DNA from 4 places in the Ralstonia mannitolilytica genome. Region 4 is predicted to be linked to each of the others. Evidence: predicted binding sites of a transcription regulator. Region 4 holds the regulator's gene; each other region holds the start of a gene.
What was found. The regulator FNR, encoded in region 4, switches genes on or off when oxygen is low (the NO sensors DNR and NnrR bind a similar motif). The targets are predictions, from matches to a motif close to TTGATNNNNATCAA.
Positions count from the first base shown of each region.

Region 1: a site for FNR is predicted at 1,500-1,513, ahead of hemN (oxygen-independent coproporphyrinogen III oxidase). Genes of this name have one in related genera too.
Region 2: a site for FNR is predicted at 1,569-1,582, ahead of adhP (alcohol dehydrogenase AdhP). Genes of this name have one in related genera too.
Region 3: a site for FNR is predicted at 1,424-1,437, ahead of TK49_RS14465 (oxygen-binding di-iron domain-containing protein). Genes of this name have one in related genera too.

Region 1 covers NZ_CP010799.1:445,919-449,109, forward strand. The annotation lists gene TK49_RS02200 (UvrD-helicase domain-containing protein) at 1-849, shown strand, start outside; gene hemN (oxygen-independent coproporphyrinogen III oxidase) at 1,569-3,053, shown strand; gene pyk (pyruvate kinase) at 3,061-3,191, opposite strand, start outside.
Region 2 covers NZ_CP010799.1:319,955-323,145, forward strand. The annotation lists gene sbcB (exodeoxyribonuclease I) at 52-1,491, opposite strand; gene adhP (alcohol dehydrogenase AdhP) at 1,639-2,661, shown strand; gene TK49_RS01560 (2-hydroxyacid dehydrogenase) at 2,721-3,191, shown strand, end outside.
Region 3 covers NZ_CP010799.1:3,056,500-3,059,690, reverse strand. The annotation lists gene TK49_RS14470 (TetR/AcrR family transcriptional regulator) at 1-558, shown strand, start outside; gene TK49_RS14465 (oxygen-binding di-iron domain-containing protein) at 512-1,366, opposite strand; gene TK49_RS14460 (DEAD/DEAH box helicase) at 1,599-3,086, shown strand; gene gluQRS (tRNA glutamyl-Q(34) synthetase GluQRS) at 3,112-3,191, opposite strand, start outside.
Region 4 covers NZ_CP010799.1:2,214,867-2,218,057, forward strand. The annotation lists gene ccoG (cytochrome c oxidase accessory protein CcoG) at 1-1,012, shown strand, start outside; gene TK49_RS10540 (FixH family protein) at 1,038-1,265, shown strand; gene TK49_RS10545 (hypothetical protein) at 1,262-1,516, shown strand; gene fnr (fumarate/nitrate reduction transcriptional regulator Fnr) at 1,541-2,269, opposite strand; gene TK49_RS10555 (sulfite exporter TauE/SafE family protein) at 2,453-3,191, shown strand, end outside.

The DNA of each region.
Region 1 (3,191 bases), 1.7 Mb from region 4:
ACCACGCCCAAGCGGGGCGTGGGCAATGCGACGCTGGAAGTGCTGGGCGCATTCGCGGGGCAGGCCAAGGTGTCGCTGTTCGAGGCGGCAATGATGGGCGGCATCGAAGCGCAACTCGCGCCGCGCCAGCTGGAGCCGCTGCGGGTGTTCTGCGAGTTCATCGTGCGGCTCTCGGACCGCGCCGCCAGGGAGCCCGCCGCCACGCTGCTCGACGAGATGATGGAAGGCATCCACTACGAGGCCTACCTGTACGACACCTACGACGAGCGCCAGGCGCAGAACAAGTGGACCAACGTGCTGGAGTTTCTCGACTGGCTCAAGCGCAAGGGCACCAAGCCGGAGAAGGATGACGACGAAGAAGCCACCGGTTTCGACAACGCCGATGGCCTGATGGACGCCGGTAAAAACCTGCTGGAACTCACGCAGACCATCGCGCTGATCAGCATGCTCGAAGGCAAGGAAGAAGACCCGGATGCGGTGCGCCTGTCCACGCTGCACGCCAGCAAGGGGCTCGAATATCCGCACGTGTTTCTGGTGGGTGTGGAGGAAGGCATCCTGCCGCATTGTCGCGAAGACGACGATCTGACGGACGAGAAGATCGAAGAAGAGCGGCGGTTGATGTATGTGGGGATCACGCGGGCGCAGCGCAGCCTGCATATCAGCTGGTGCAAGAAGCGCAAGCGGGCGCGGGAGACGGTGGTGTGCGAGCCGTCGCGCTATATCGCGGAGATGAAGCTTGGGGAGGATGCCGGGCCGACGCCGGAGGACACGATGCCAGCGATGTCGCCGAAGGATCGGTTGGGGGCGTTGAAGGGGTTGTTGGCGGCTAAGAAGACTGTGGTTTCGTGATTGGGTTTTGGGTTTTGGGTTTTGCCTTGGTGGTCCATCTGTGTTTCGTACCCTGCCGGGCACGACTCACTTTTCTTTGTCTTGCCAAAGAAAAGTAAGCAAAAGAAAGGCGCGCCCGAGATGGCGACCCATCCCTTGAATTTGCGTAACCGGGCGGAGGTGGGGGAAAACTCGCTGCGCTCAGACAGTTCCCCACCTTTTTCCCGCCCGCTTACGAAAATTCAAGGCGCCATCAAGGGCTCAACGTCAAAAGAAAAAGGCCAACCCATCGTGCGGTTGGCCTTTTCGTTCGGACTGGCGCCCAGGCGGTGTGGCTTTTGTCCTTTGACTTTCCCTGCCCTAGATGGCGCCTTGAATTTCTGTTGCAGGGAGGAAAAAGGAAGGGAAACTGTCTGAGCGAAGCGAGTTTTTCCCTTCCCCTCCCTGCGACAGAAATTCAAGGAATGGGTCGCCATCTCGGGCGCGCATTTCTTTGCTTACTTTCTTTGGGCAAGACCAAAGAAAGTGAGTCAGCCCCGGCAGGGGATGAAACAAGGGATGCACCAACAATCCAGAACTCAAAAAAAACACCCATCAACGCCCAGCCCCGTTGTGCCGCCGTGACGCCACGCGTGCAGTACACAACGCTTTGGAACCCGCATTGACCGACGTTGACACACATCAACCCGACACTCACATCGCGGTTTTAGGATGACCTATCGCCCCACTAGAACCGCCCCATGTTTCCGTTCGCCAAGCCGGCCGATCCTCCGTCCGCCGCCAACGACAGCGCTTTCCGCTGGTCGGCTCCCCAGGTGCGCGCGCTCGCGCAGCGTTTTGATACGCACGGCCCGCGCTATACCTCGTATCCGACGGCTGACCGCTTTCACAACCAGTTTGGTAACGCCGATTACCTCGACGCCTTGCACCGCCGCGCCGCGATCGCGCCTGCGCTGCACGCGCCGCTGTCGCTGTACATGCACCTGCCGTTTTGCGCGAACCTCTGCTACTACTGCGGCTGCAACAAGGTCATCACGAAGGACCGCTCGCGCAGTGCACGCTATGTTGAAACGCTCGCGCGTGAGATGGCCATGGTGGCCAACCAGATCGGCCCACTGCGCCGCGTGACGCAATTGCACTGGGGCGGCGGCACGCCCACGTTCCTCGCGCACGACGAGATGCGCGCCGTGATGGCCGCGACGCGCGAGCATTTTGCGCTGATGGGCGACGCCGAAATCTCCGTCGAACTCGACCCGCGCCACGCCGACGACGCCACGCTCGAAGTCCTGGCCGAGATCGGCTTCAATCGCGCAAGCCTGGGCATTCAAGACTTCGACCCCGAGGTGCAGCGCGCCGTGCACCGCACGCAGAGCGTGGAAGAGACGCGCCGCGTGGTCGACACCGCGCGCCGGCTCGGCTTCGAGTCGATCAGCTTCGACCTGATCTACGGCTTGCCGCATCAACGCACCGAGACCTTCAACGCCACGCTCGATCGCGTGCTGGAGATGGCGCCCGACCGGCTGTCCGTCTACAGCTACGCGCATCTGCCGCACCTGTTCAAGCCGCAGCGCCGCATCGATCTGCTCGCGCTGCCGACCGCCGACGAAAAACTCGATTTGCTGGCGATGACGGTGGAGCGCCTCGTCGCCGAGGGTTATGTCTACATCGGCATGGACCACTTCGCTCGGCCTGACGATGCGCTTGCCATCGCGCAGCGTGAAGGGCGGCTGCAGCGCAATTTCCAGGGCTATTCCACGCACGCCGATTGCGACATGCTGGCGTTTGGCGTGTCCGCCATCAGCCGCGTGGGCGATGTGTATGCGCAGAACGAAAAGGATCTCGACGCGTACTACGCGCGCATCGATGCCGGCGAACTGGCCGTGCTGCGCGGCATGTCGCTCACGCCGGACGACCACGTGCGCCGTGCGCTGATCGGCGAGCTGATGTGCGGATTTGAACTGAACATGCGCACCTTCGGCGCGCGCCACGGGCTGGACTTCAAGCGCACCTTCGCAGATGAGCTGCGGGAGCTGGCGCCGCTGGAGGAAGCCGGGCTGGTGCGGGTGGGGGACGAACGCATCGTCATCACGCCGCAAGGGCGGCTGCTCGTGCGCCGCATCGCGATGGTCTTCGATTCGCACCTGCGCCAGGCGGGCACGGAGCGTGCGGTGGAAGCCGGGGGCAAGCCCGTCGGCTTCGTTCCGCGCTACTCCAAGGTGGTCTGACGCAGCGTCAGGCCGTCGCGGCTTCGAACTGCTCGGCGCGCGTTTCCGTCGCGGCTGCCACGGTCTGCGGCCAGATTTCCGCCAGGCGCAGCAGGTTGGTCGAACCGGCCTGGCCGAACGGCATGCCCGCCGTGATGG
Region 2 (3,191 bases), 1.6 Mb from region 4:
CAATAAAAAACGGAGGCTTCGGCCTCCGTTTTTCTTGATGCGTCGGCTTCGTCAGCCCGGCACGATCTGCTGCGCGTAGTCGTACAGATCCTGCAGGATGCCCTGCGCACGCGTGTCGCCGTTCTCTGCCGCTTCCGCGCCCAACTGTTGAAGCCGCTCGCCGAACATTTCGAAGGTCATGTAGCCGTCACGGCCTTCGAACAGCCGCTCGGCGCGCAACTGCTCCCACTGCTCGTATTCCTCTTCGTTCAGCGTGTCAGGGAAGTTGCGTGCGCGGTAATGGAACAGCAGTTCGGGCAGGCGCGCGTCGGCAAACTCCGCATGCAGGCGCGCGAGCTGTTCGCCGCTGAGCGTGCGCAACTCGTTGAGCAGGCGGCGGTCGTCGTTGCCGACGAATCCGCCGTAGAGGTTCTGGTCGACGTCTTCGATCGGCTCCAGTTCGCGGGCGTACACCTGACGCCAGGTTTCGCGCATGTCGGGCGCGCCTTGGGCGATGGCGGCGTGGCGTTCGATCGTGGCGAAGTCGATGCCCCAGCGTTCTGCCTGCGCGGGCTGCAGCGTCTTCATGTTGCTGATGACGATGGGCGACTTGTTGATATGGATCGACTTGATCGGCAGTCGCGTGGTGCCTTCGGCCAGATCGGCCGTGCGCGTGAACATGCGCTCGCGGATCGTCGCCACATCCATGTGGAACAGCTCGGACGGGTCGAACGCCAGATCCCAGACGATCAGTTCGTTCTTGTTGGTCGGATGCCCACCCAGCGGCCACACCACCGCCATGCAGCCGCGCTCCACGCCATACATGCCGGAGATGTGCAGCAACGGCCGCGGCGCATCGCCAATCTCGGCCACCACGCGGTCTTTCTTGCGCAGCGCCAGGCAGAAATCGAACAGGCGCGGCTGCGCATTGCGAATCAGGCGCGCCAGCGCAATCGTCGCGCGCACGTCGGACACCGCATCGTGCGCCGCCTCGTGCACCAGGCCGTTGGCCTTGGACAGATGCTCCAGCTTGAAACTCGGCCGGCCGTCTTCGTGCGTCGGCCATTGAATGCCTTCCGGGCGCAGGGCCCACGTCGTGCGGACCACATCGAGCAGATCCCAGCGTCCGCACTCGTTCTGCCACTCGCGCGCGTACGGGTCGATCAGGTTGCGCCAGAACAGGTGGCGCGTCACCTCATCGTCGAAACGGATGGTGTTGTAGCCGACGCCGATGGTGCCGGGCGTGCCGAGTTCGCGCTCGATGGCCTGGGCGAAACGGTATTCCGGAATGCCTTGCCGGGCGCATTGCTGTGGCGTGATGCCGGTGATGAGGCACGACACCGGATCGGGCAGCCAGTCGTTGGACGGCTGGCAGAACAGTTCGACCGGCTCGCCGATCTCGTTCAGCTCGGCATCGGTGCGGATGCCGGCAAACTGCGCGGGGCGATCACGGCGCGGCACGGCGCCGAACGTTTCGTAGTCGTGCCAGAGAAAGGTGGGAGTGACGGGCAAGGCAGCGGCTCGCTGGAAAACACTGAAGATGCCGGCATGTTAACAGTGTTGCCCATCCCGCTCGCCCTCCTTGGCGGTTGACTCACATCAATCCGCATCGGGCAGGCGTCGACCAGACTGGTATCTCCCCCAACCCGGAGATGTCTCATGGCCCAGTCGATGAAAGCCGCGGTAGTCCATGCGTTTGGTGAACCCTTGCGCATTGAGGAAGTGCAGGTTCCCACACCTGGGCGCGGGCAGATTCTTGTCAAGATCGCGGCCTCGGGCGTCTGCCATACAGACTTGCACGCCGCCGAGGGCGACTGGCCCGTCAAGCCCAGCCTGCCGTTCATCCCCGGGCACGAAGGCGTGGGTTATGTGGCAGCCGTGGGCGAAGGCGTAACCGCCGTCAAGGAAGGCGACCGCGTGGGTGTGCCGTGGCTCTACACCGCCTGCGGCCACTGCGAGCATTGCCTGAGCGGCTGGGAAACCCTCTGCCACGAGCAGCAGAACACTGGCTACTCCGTCAACGGCGGCTATGCCGAATACGTACTGGCCGACCCGAACTACGTCGGCCACCTGCCCGCGCAGGTCAGCTTCGAAGAGATCGCACCGATCCTCTGCGCGGGCGTGACGGTCTACAAGGGCATCCGCATGACGGATACGCGGCCCGGCCAGTGGATCGCCATTTCCGGCATTGGCGGGCTGGGACACGTGGCGGTGCAATACGCGATTGCGATGGGCCTGCACGTGGTGGCCGTCGACGTGGCGCCCGACAAGCTGGCGCTGGCACGCGAGCTGGGGGCCAAGCTCGCCGTCGATGCCTCGCAGCAAGACCCGGCGGCCGTGATCCAGAAAGAGATCGGCGGTGTGCACGGCGTGCTGGTGACGGCGGTGTCACGCAGCGCCTTTGCGCAAGCGTTGGGCATGGTGCGCCGCGGCGGGACGATCTCGCTCAACGGGCTGCCGCCGGGCGATTTTCCGCTGCCGATCTTCTCCACGGTGCTCAACGGCATCACCGTGCGGGGCTCGATTGTGGGCACGCGGCGCGACTTGCAGGAGTCGCTGCAGTTTGCCGCCGAGGGGTTGGTACGCGCCCACATTCACCGCGACAAGCTCGACAACATCAACCAGGCGTTCGCCGATCTGAAGGCCGGCAAGGTAGATGGCCGCATCGTCCTGACGCTCTGAGCGCCGCCACCCGGCGGTGCGAGTAAGCTGCAGGCATCACGTCCGCTTGCCCCACCGCCATGCGCATTCTCTTTTTCAGCAGCCACCGTTACGACGAAGACAGCTTCCGCGCCTCACTCGCGCGTGGCGGCCACGGCTTCGACCTCGTCTTCCAGCGCGCGCACCTCGACGCGCAGACGGCATCCCTCGCGGCCGGCTTTGAAGTGGTATGCCCGTTCGTGAATGATTGCCTCGATGCGGAAGTGCTCGAGGCGCTGGCAGCGGGCGGCACGCAGCTGATCGCGCTGCGCTCGGCGGGCTTCAACCATGTCGACCTGGCGGCCGCACAGCGTCTGGGGCTGACGGTGGTGCGCGTGCCGGCGTATTCGCCGCACGCGGTGGCCGAACACGCGGTGGGCATGATCCTCACGCTGAACCGGCGGCTGCACCGCGCCTGCAATCGCACGCGCGAAGGCGATTTCTCGCTGGACGGATTGCTGGGGTTCGACCTGGCCGGCAAGACTGTCGGCGTCGTCGGCACGGGGCAGATC
Region 3 (3,191 bases), 840 kb from region 4:
CAGCTCTTTTTCACGAAGGGCTATGCCGGCATGACGATGAGTGATCTGTGCAGCGCGCTCGGCGTGACCAAGCCAGCGGTGTATTACTACTTCACCGACAAGTACGAGATCTTCGACATCCTGTGCCGCGAGTCGGCGCGGATCACCATGTCGGCCATCCGCGAGACGGCCGACCCCGCGTTGCCGGTGCGCGAACGCCTGCATGCGTGCATGCTGGAATTGGCCCGACGCTGCATCGCGTGCCATTACTCGGCCACGCTCTGCTATCGCGACCGCCAGTACCTGCGCCCCGAGACGATCGAATGGATGGGCTCGATGTCGCGCGCCTACTATCGCGACCTGTATGCGCTGCTCGACGAAGGCAAGCGCCTGGGCGTGTTCGAGTTTGGCGATGCACGCGTCGCGGCACACGCCATGGGCGGCGTCATGGGCTTCATGTACACGTGGCATGACCCGTCGCGCATCGACGCCGAGGTGCTGGCGCGCGAACTGGCCGACGCCATGATGAAGATCATCCTGCCGGCTGCTCCGAGCCCCGCGCCCCAACACGCGCGCTGAGCGTGGACCCCGCAGCCCCCGTTGCCGCTGGCGGCAGCGCGGGGAGCCGGAAAGTCTCCGGTGTCATCAGGTCGATACCGCAATCGAGCGTTTCCACCCAATCGATGAACCGATTGACCATGGTCTTGCCGCGAAAGGCCTGACCGTGCTGCGGCACGATCCATTCGATGTCGAGCCCGCGCACCATCTGCGCCCACAGCCGGCACACGCGATTGCCGCTCATGTAGCGGCGGTGGAACGGCGCCATCAGCGGCAGGTGCGCATCAAAATCCTCCACCGGTGTGGCAGCCACATTGGCATGCACCATCGACGCTCCCAGGTCGCCCGAAAACAGGATGCGCGACTGCGGATCGTAGAACTGGAAGTTGCCTTCCGAGTGCAGGAAGTGCGCCGGCACCGCCAGCAGATGCGTGTTGCCGAGCGGGATCGCCATGCCCGTATCCGGAATCGGCACGATGCGACCCTCGGTCTTGCCCACGTTGCAGAAGTGCGGCAGAAACCGCTCCCACACGCGCGAGATCAGGATGTCGCAGCTCGAACTCGTGAGCCATCTTCCGGCGGAGGCAACGATGTCCGGGTCGGCATGCGAGGCGAGCACATAGTCGAGCTGCTTCGGCGGAAAGTAGCGGTTCATCGCCAGGAAGAGCGCGTTGTATGTCATCTGGCCGCCTGGGTCGATGAGCGCGCCGTGGCCGTGGTCGACAATGAGGAACTGGTTGGTCTGCACCGGCAGGGCGTCGTGGTCGTCGACGAGGTCGGAAAACATCAGGCAGACGTGCTCGGGCGCTTCATACAAGGTGGTGACCATGGCGGGCAGGGCGCGGTTGGGATGCCGCGATGGTCGCGCAGCGCCGCGCGCCGGCGCTTGATCCGTGTCAAGGCTCGCGTGACACGACAGGAGCCCGGCGCTGCCCGTTGTCGGTCTTGCCTAGGCTGCACGTGATAAACTTTTGATTTTTAACGCTTTGCGCGAGCCGCTCGCGGGTGTTTCCGCCTGAGTCTGTCGCGCCGCCATGCCACCCGGCATGCTGCATCCCCCTATGAACACTGCGACATCGTCAGAAGCGCCGGTCAACGAATCGGTGACATTCGACAGCTTTGGCCTGCACGCCGATATCCTCCGCGCGCTGGCCGAAAGCGGCTATACCAAGCCCACGCCCATCCAGGCGGCTGCCATTCCGGTGGTCACTGCCGGCCGTGACGTCATGGGCGCGGCGCAAACAGGCACCGGCAAGACCGCCGGTTTCTCGCTGCCCATCATCCAGAACCTGCTGCCGGACGCCAACACGAGCGCATCGCCGGCGCGCCACCCGGTGCGGGCGCTGATCCTCACGCCGACGCGCGAACTGGCCGACCAGGTGTACGACAACGTTGCCAAGTACGCGAAGTACACGGCGCTGCGCAGCGCGGTCGTGTTCGGCGGCGTCGACATGAACCCGCAGACCGAGCAACTGCGCCGCGGCGTCGAAATCCTCGTGGCCACGCCGGGGCGTCTGCTGGACCACGTGCAGCAGCGCAGCGTGAACCTGTCGCAGGTGCGCATGCTCGTGCTGGACGAAGCCGACCGCATGCTCGACATGGGCTTCCTGCCCGACCTGCAGCGCATCATCAACCTGCTGCCGGCACACCGCCAGACGCTGTTGTTCTCGGCGACGTTCTCGCCGGAGATCAAGAAGCTGGCCGCCAGCTACCTGCGTCATCCGCAGACCATCGAAGTGGCGCGCAGCAACGCCACGGCAGAGAATGTCCGCCAGGTCATCTACACCGTGCCGGACAACCACAAGCAAGCCGCGCTTGTGCACCTGTTGAAGCAGCGTGCCGAGCAGGGCCTGCCGCGCCAGTGCATCGTGTTTTCTAACAGCAAGATCGGCTGCTCGCGCCTGGCGCGCGCGCTGGAGCGCGAAGGCATCAACGCCAGCGCCATCCACGGCGACAAGACCCAGACCGAACGCATGCAGACGCTCGAAGCGTTCAAGCAGGGCACCGTCGATGTGCTGGTCGCCACCGACGTGGCAGCGCGCGGTCTCGACATCTCGCAGATGCCGTGCGTGATCAACTTCGACCTGCCGTTCAATGCGGAAGACTATGTGCACCGCATCGGCCGCACGGGCCGCGCCGGCGCGTCCGGTGACGCACTGTCGCTGTTCGCCCCCGGCGATGAGAGGCTGCTGGCCGATATCGAGAAGCTGATCAAGCGCAACCTGCCGCGCGAGCAACTGGAAGGGTTCGACCCCACCGGCGAACAGGCCCGCGACCGTGAACGCCGCGAGCGTGACGAGAAGCGTGCGCGCGCCGAAGTGCGCCGTGCCCGTGAGCGCGAGGAGCGCAACGGCGCCCGCGTGCTCGACCACACCGTCGTCCGCCCGGCATTCCGGCCCTCGGATGATCCGTTCTTCAATCGCCCGTACGAATCGACGGCGCCCGTGGAAACGGCCGAGACCGCCAAGCCAGCACAAGCCGCCGGACATCCGCGCACGGCCAAGCGTCCGATCGCGGCGCTGCTGGGCGGCGTGCCGCGCAAGCGTTAAGGCGCGCCGTCGAGAACGGCGGCAACTATGCCGCCGGGGTCAATCGTGCAAGGCGGTTGGCCCATGCCGGGATGGCCTCCCGGTAGAAGCCTTCCACATCCTCCG
Region 4 (3,191 bases):
CGACGGCGAGCGCTGGAGCCTGCGCAAGCTGCGCCTGAAGGCAGCCAAGCACGCCGCCTGGCTGCTGATCGCGCTATGGACGGGCTTCACCTTCGTCGGCTTCTTCACGCCGATCCGCGAACTGGGCCTGCAGGTGTGGACGCTCTCGCTCGGGCCGTGGCAAATGTTCTGGATGCTGTTCTACGCCTTCGCCACGTGGGGCAATGCCGGTTTTATGCGCGAGCAGGTGTGCCGCTACATGTGCCCGTATGCACGCTTCCAGAGCGTGATGGTCGACCGCGACACCTACGTCGTGACCTACGACACGCAGCGCGGCGAACCGCGCGGCAGCCGTTCGCGCAATGCCGACTTTGCAGCGCAAGGCCTGGGTTCGTGCGTTGACTGCAGCATCTGCGTGCAGGTGTGTCCGACCGGCATCGACATCCGCCAGGGCTTGCAGTACGAGTGCATCGGGTGTGGTGCCTGTATCGACGCGTGCGATCAGGTCATGGACAAGATGCGCTATCCGCGCGGCCTGATCCGCTACACGTCTGAGCGGGCCATGCTCGAGGGGCTCAACCCGAAGGAGGCTCGCCGGTACATGCTGCGCCCGCGTGTGCTGGTGTACGCGACCATCATGGTGGTGCTCGTCGCCGGCTTTGTTGCCGCGCTGGCCATGCGTCAACCGCTCAAGGTGGACGTCATCCGCGATCGCGGTGCGCTCGCGCGCGAAGTGGATGGCGGCAAGATCGAGAACGTCTATCGCCTCCAATTGATGAACGCTTCCGAGCAGCCGCTGCACGTGACCATTGCCGCAGAAGGGTTGCCGCAACTCGACGTGCAGGGCGCTCGGGGGGAATCCACCACGTTGGTGCTGCCTCCCGCGGCCAACCGTCTGCTGCCGGTGCGCGTGCGCCGACCGGCTGATGACACGGCTCCCGGTTCACACAAGATTCAGTTTGTCATCCACGCAGACAATGACAGCCACAGCCTCGTGCTGCGCGAGCCGTCCAGTTTCATCGTGCCGCGCTGAGGCGGCATCTCAACAGGAGGCAACGATGCATGCAACGCAATCTTCCTCGTCCGCCCGGCCGTGGTGGCGCGAACCCTGGCCGTGGCTCCTGATGGCCGGCCCGTTCGTTGCCATGATCGGCTGCGGCGTGACCATCTGGCTGGCGGCATCGCACCCGGATGCGGTGATCCACGACAACGTGGTGCGACGCGGGCTCGTCGTCGAAAAGCCTGTCGCGGTGCCGGTCCATGACGTTCGCGGAGGCGCTCGATGAAGCGTCGGCTGCTGATGTGGATCCTGTGGCCGGCGTTCCTGTGCGCCGCGCTGGCCGAGTTGGTCGTGTTCGCGGTCGTGAACCCGGCCGACCTGAGCTTCTTTGGCGAGCAGATCACGGTATCAGACGAGGCCGTTTATACCGTGTCGTTCTTCGTGTTCTGGCTGTTGTGCGGATTGTCGAGCGCGCTCACGCTGTACGTGTCGCCGGGCATCGGCAAACTCGAAGCGCATGAACACCCGCTCGTGTAAGAGGGGCGGGCGGTGAGTGGCAGCTTAGGCAGCCTGGCCGCTCATCACCTGGCGCAGGCCTGCCAGGTCGATCAGCTTGACGTGGCGTTGGCGGATCTGGATGAGCCCGGCCTCGGCAAAGCGCGAGAACAGCCGGCTCACGGTTTCGAGCTTCAAGCCCAGATAGCTGCCCAACTCTTCGCGGCTCATGCGCAGCACAAACTCGGTGGAAGAATAACCGCGCTGCGCCGAGCGCTTGGAAAGGTTCAGCAGGAACGCCGCCAGCCGTTCTTCCGCGCGCATGGAACCGAGTGTCAGCAGCATCAGGTGATCCTGCGAAATCTCCTTGCTCATGATGCGCAGGAACTGATGCTGCAGCGAGGGCAGTCGGCGCGAGAGCTGTTGCAGGTCGTCGTAACGCACGACGCACACTTCGGTGTCTTCGAGTGCCGTGGCGTCCGATACGTGCCGCATCTCGCCAATGCCGTCCAGCCCGACGATCTCGCCCGGCAGATGGAAACCGGTGATCTGGTGCCGCCCGTCTTCGAGCGTCACATGCGTCTTGAGCGTGCCGAAACGGATGCCATACACCGCTTCGAGCGGCTCGCCGAGCGTGTAGAGCGTCTGTCCTTTCTTGATGCGGATGCGCTCTTCGACGAGTTCGTCCATTTTGCGCACGTCATCCGAGCTCATTCCCACCGGCAGGCAGATTTGCCCGAGAACGCAGGTGGAACAACGCGAGGCTTGGTCGGAGAGGGCGATTCGTGTGAGCACAGGGCGCAGTGATTGTGATTATCAGCAGGTCGGGATGAGTAATGCGTTTGGCGCAACTGGCGCCCATTATAGCGGCGGCCTCCCCGTTATCGGGCAGCTCCCATTCCGTAAAGCGCACGATTTGCCGCGGATTTGTCGCGGTAAAACACCAACCTTGCGCCATATCAAAATTACCTCAGAAAAATGACGGCGGCTGTCCTCACGAGTGTCTTCCTGATTGCCCTGCTGGGCGGCGTGCATTGCGTGGCGATGTGCGGTGGTATCGCGCTGGCCGCAGAGCGTGGCGTGGTGGTGCGCGTGGTCTCGCGCCGCCGCCTGTGGTTTGAGCAGGCAGTCATGCATGCCGGACGATTGACCATGTACGGCGTGCTCGGTGCGGCCATGGGAGCGATGGGTGCAACGGTCTGGCGCCAGCAGTGGCTGCCCATTCAGCGCGGTCTGTTTGCGTTCGCCAGCGCATTGCTGCTTGCCTACGGGTTGCTGCTGCTTGTGCGATCGGGCGGGGATGCGTGGCGCAGTTCGCGGCTCGAGCGCGTGCTCGGCCGGCTGACCGGCAGCGTATCTGGCGTGGCTGCAGCTTTGGGTGCCAAGCTGCGCGGGCAACCGCCGCTCGTGCAGCGCTACGTCACCGGCCTGGCATGGGGCCTCGTGCCCTGCGGCATGGTGTACGGCACATTGGCTGTAGCGTTGTTGGCTGGCAACGCGGCGTCGGGCGCGATCGTCATGCTCGCCTTTGGTGCCGGCACACTGCCCAACCTGCTGTTGATGTCGGGCGTGGCCGGCTGGGCACGCGAGTTCTCACGCAGGCGCTGGGCGCGCCGCCTGGCCGCCGCCGCCATTGCCGCATTTGGCCTCGCGGGGCTTGCGCGTGCGATGTGGCTGCCCGAGATGCTTTCTTCACACGGCTTTTGTCTTGTGCTGT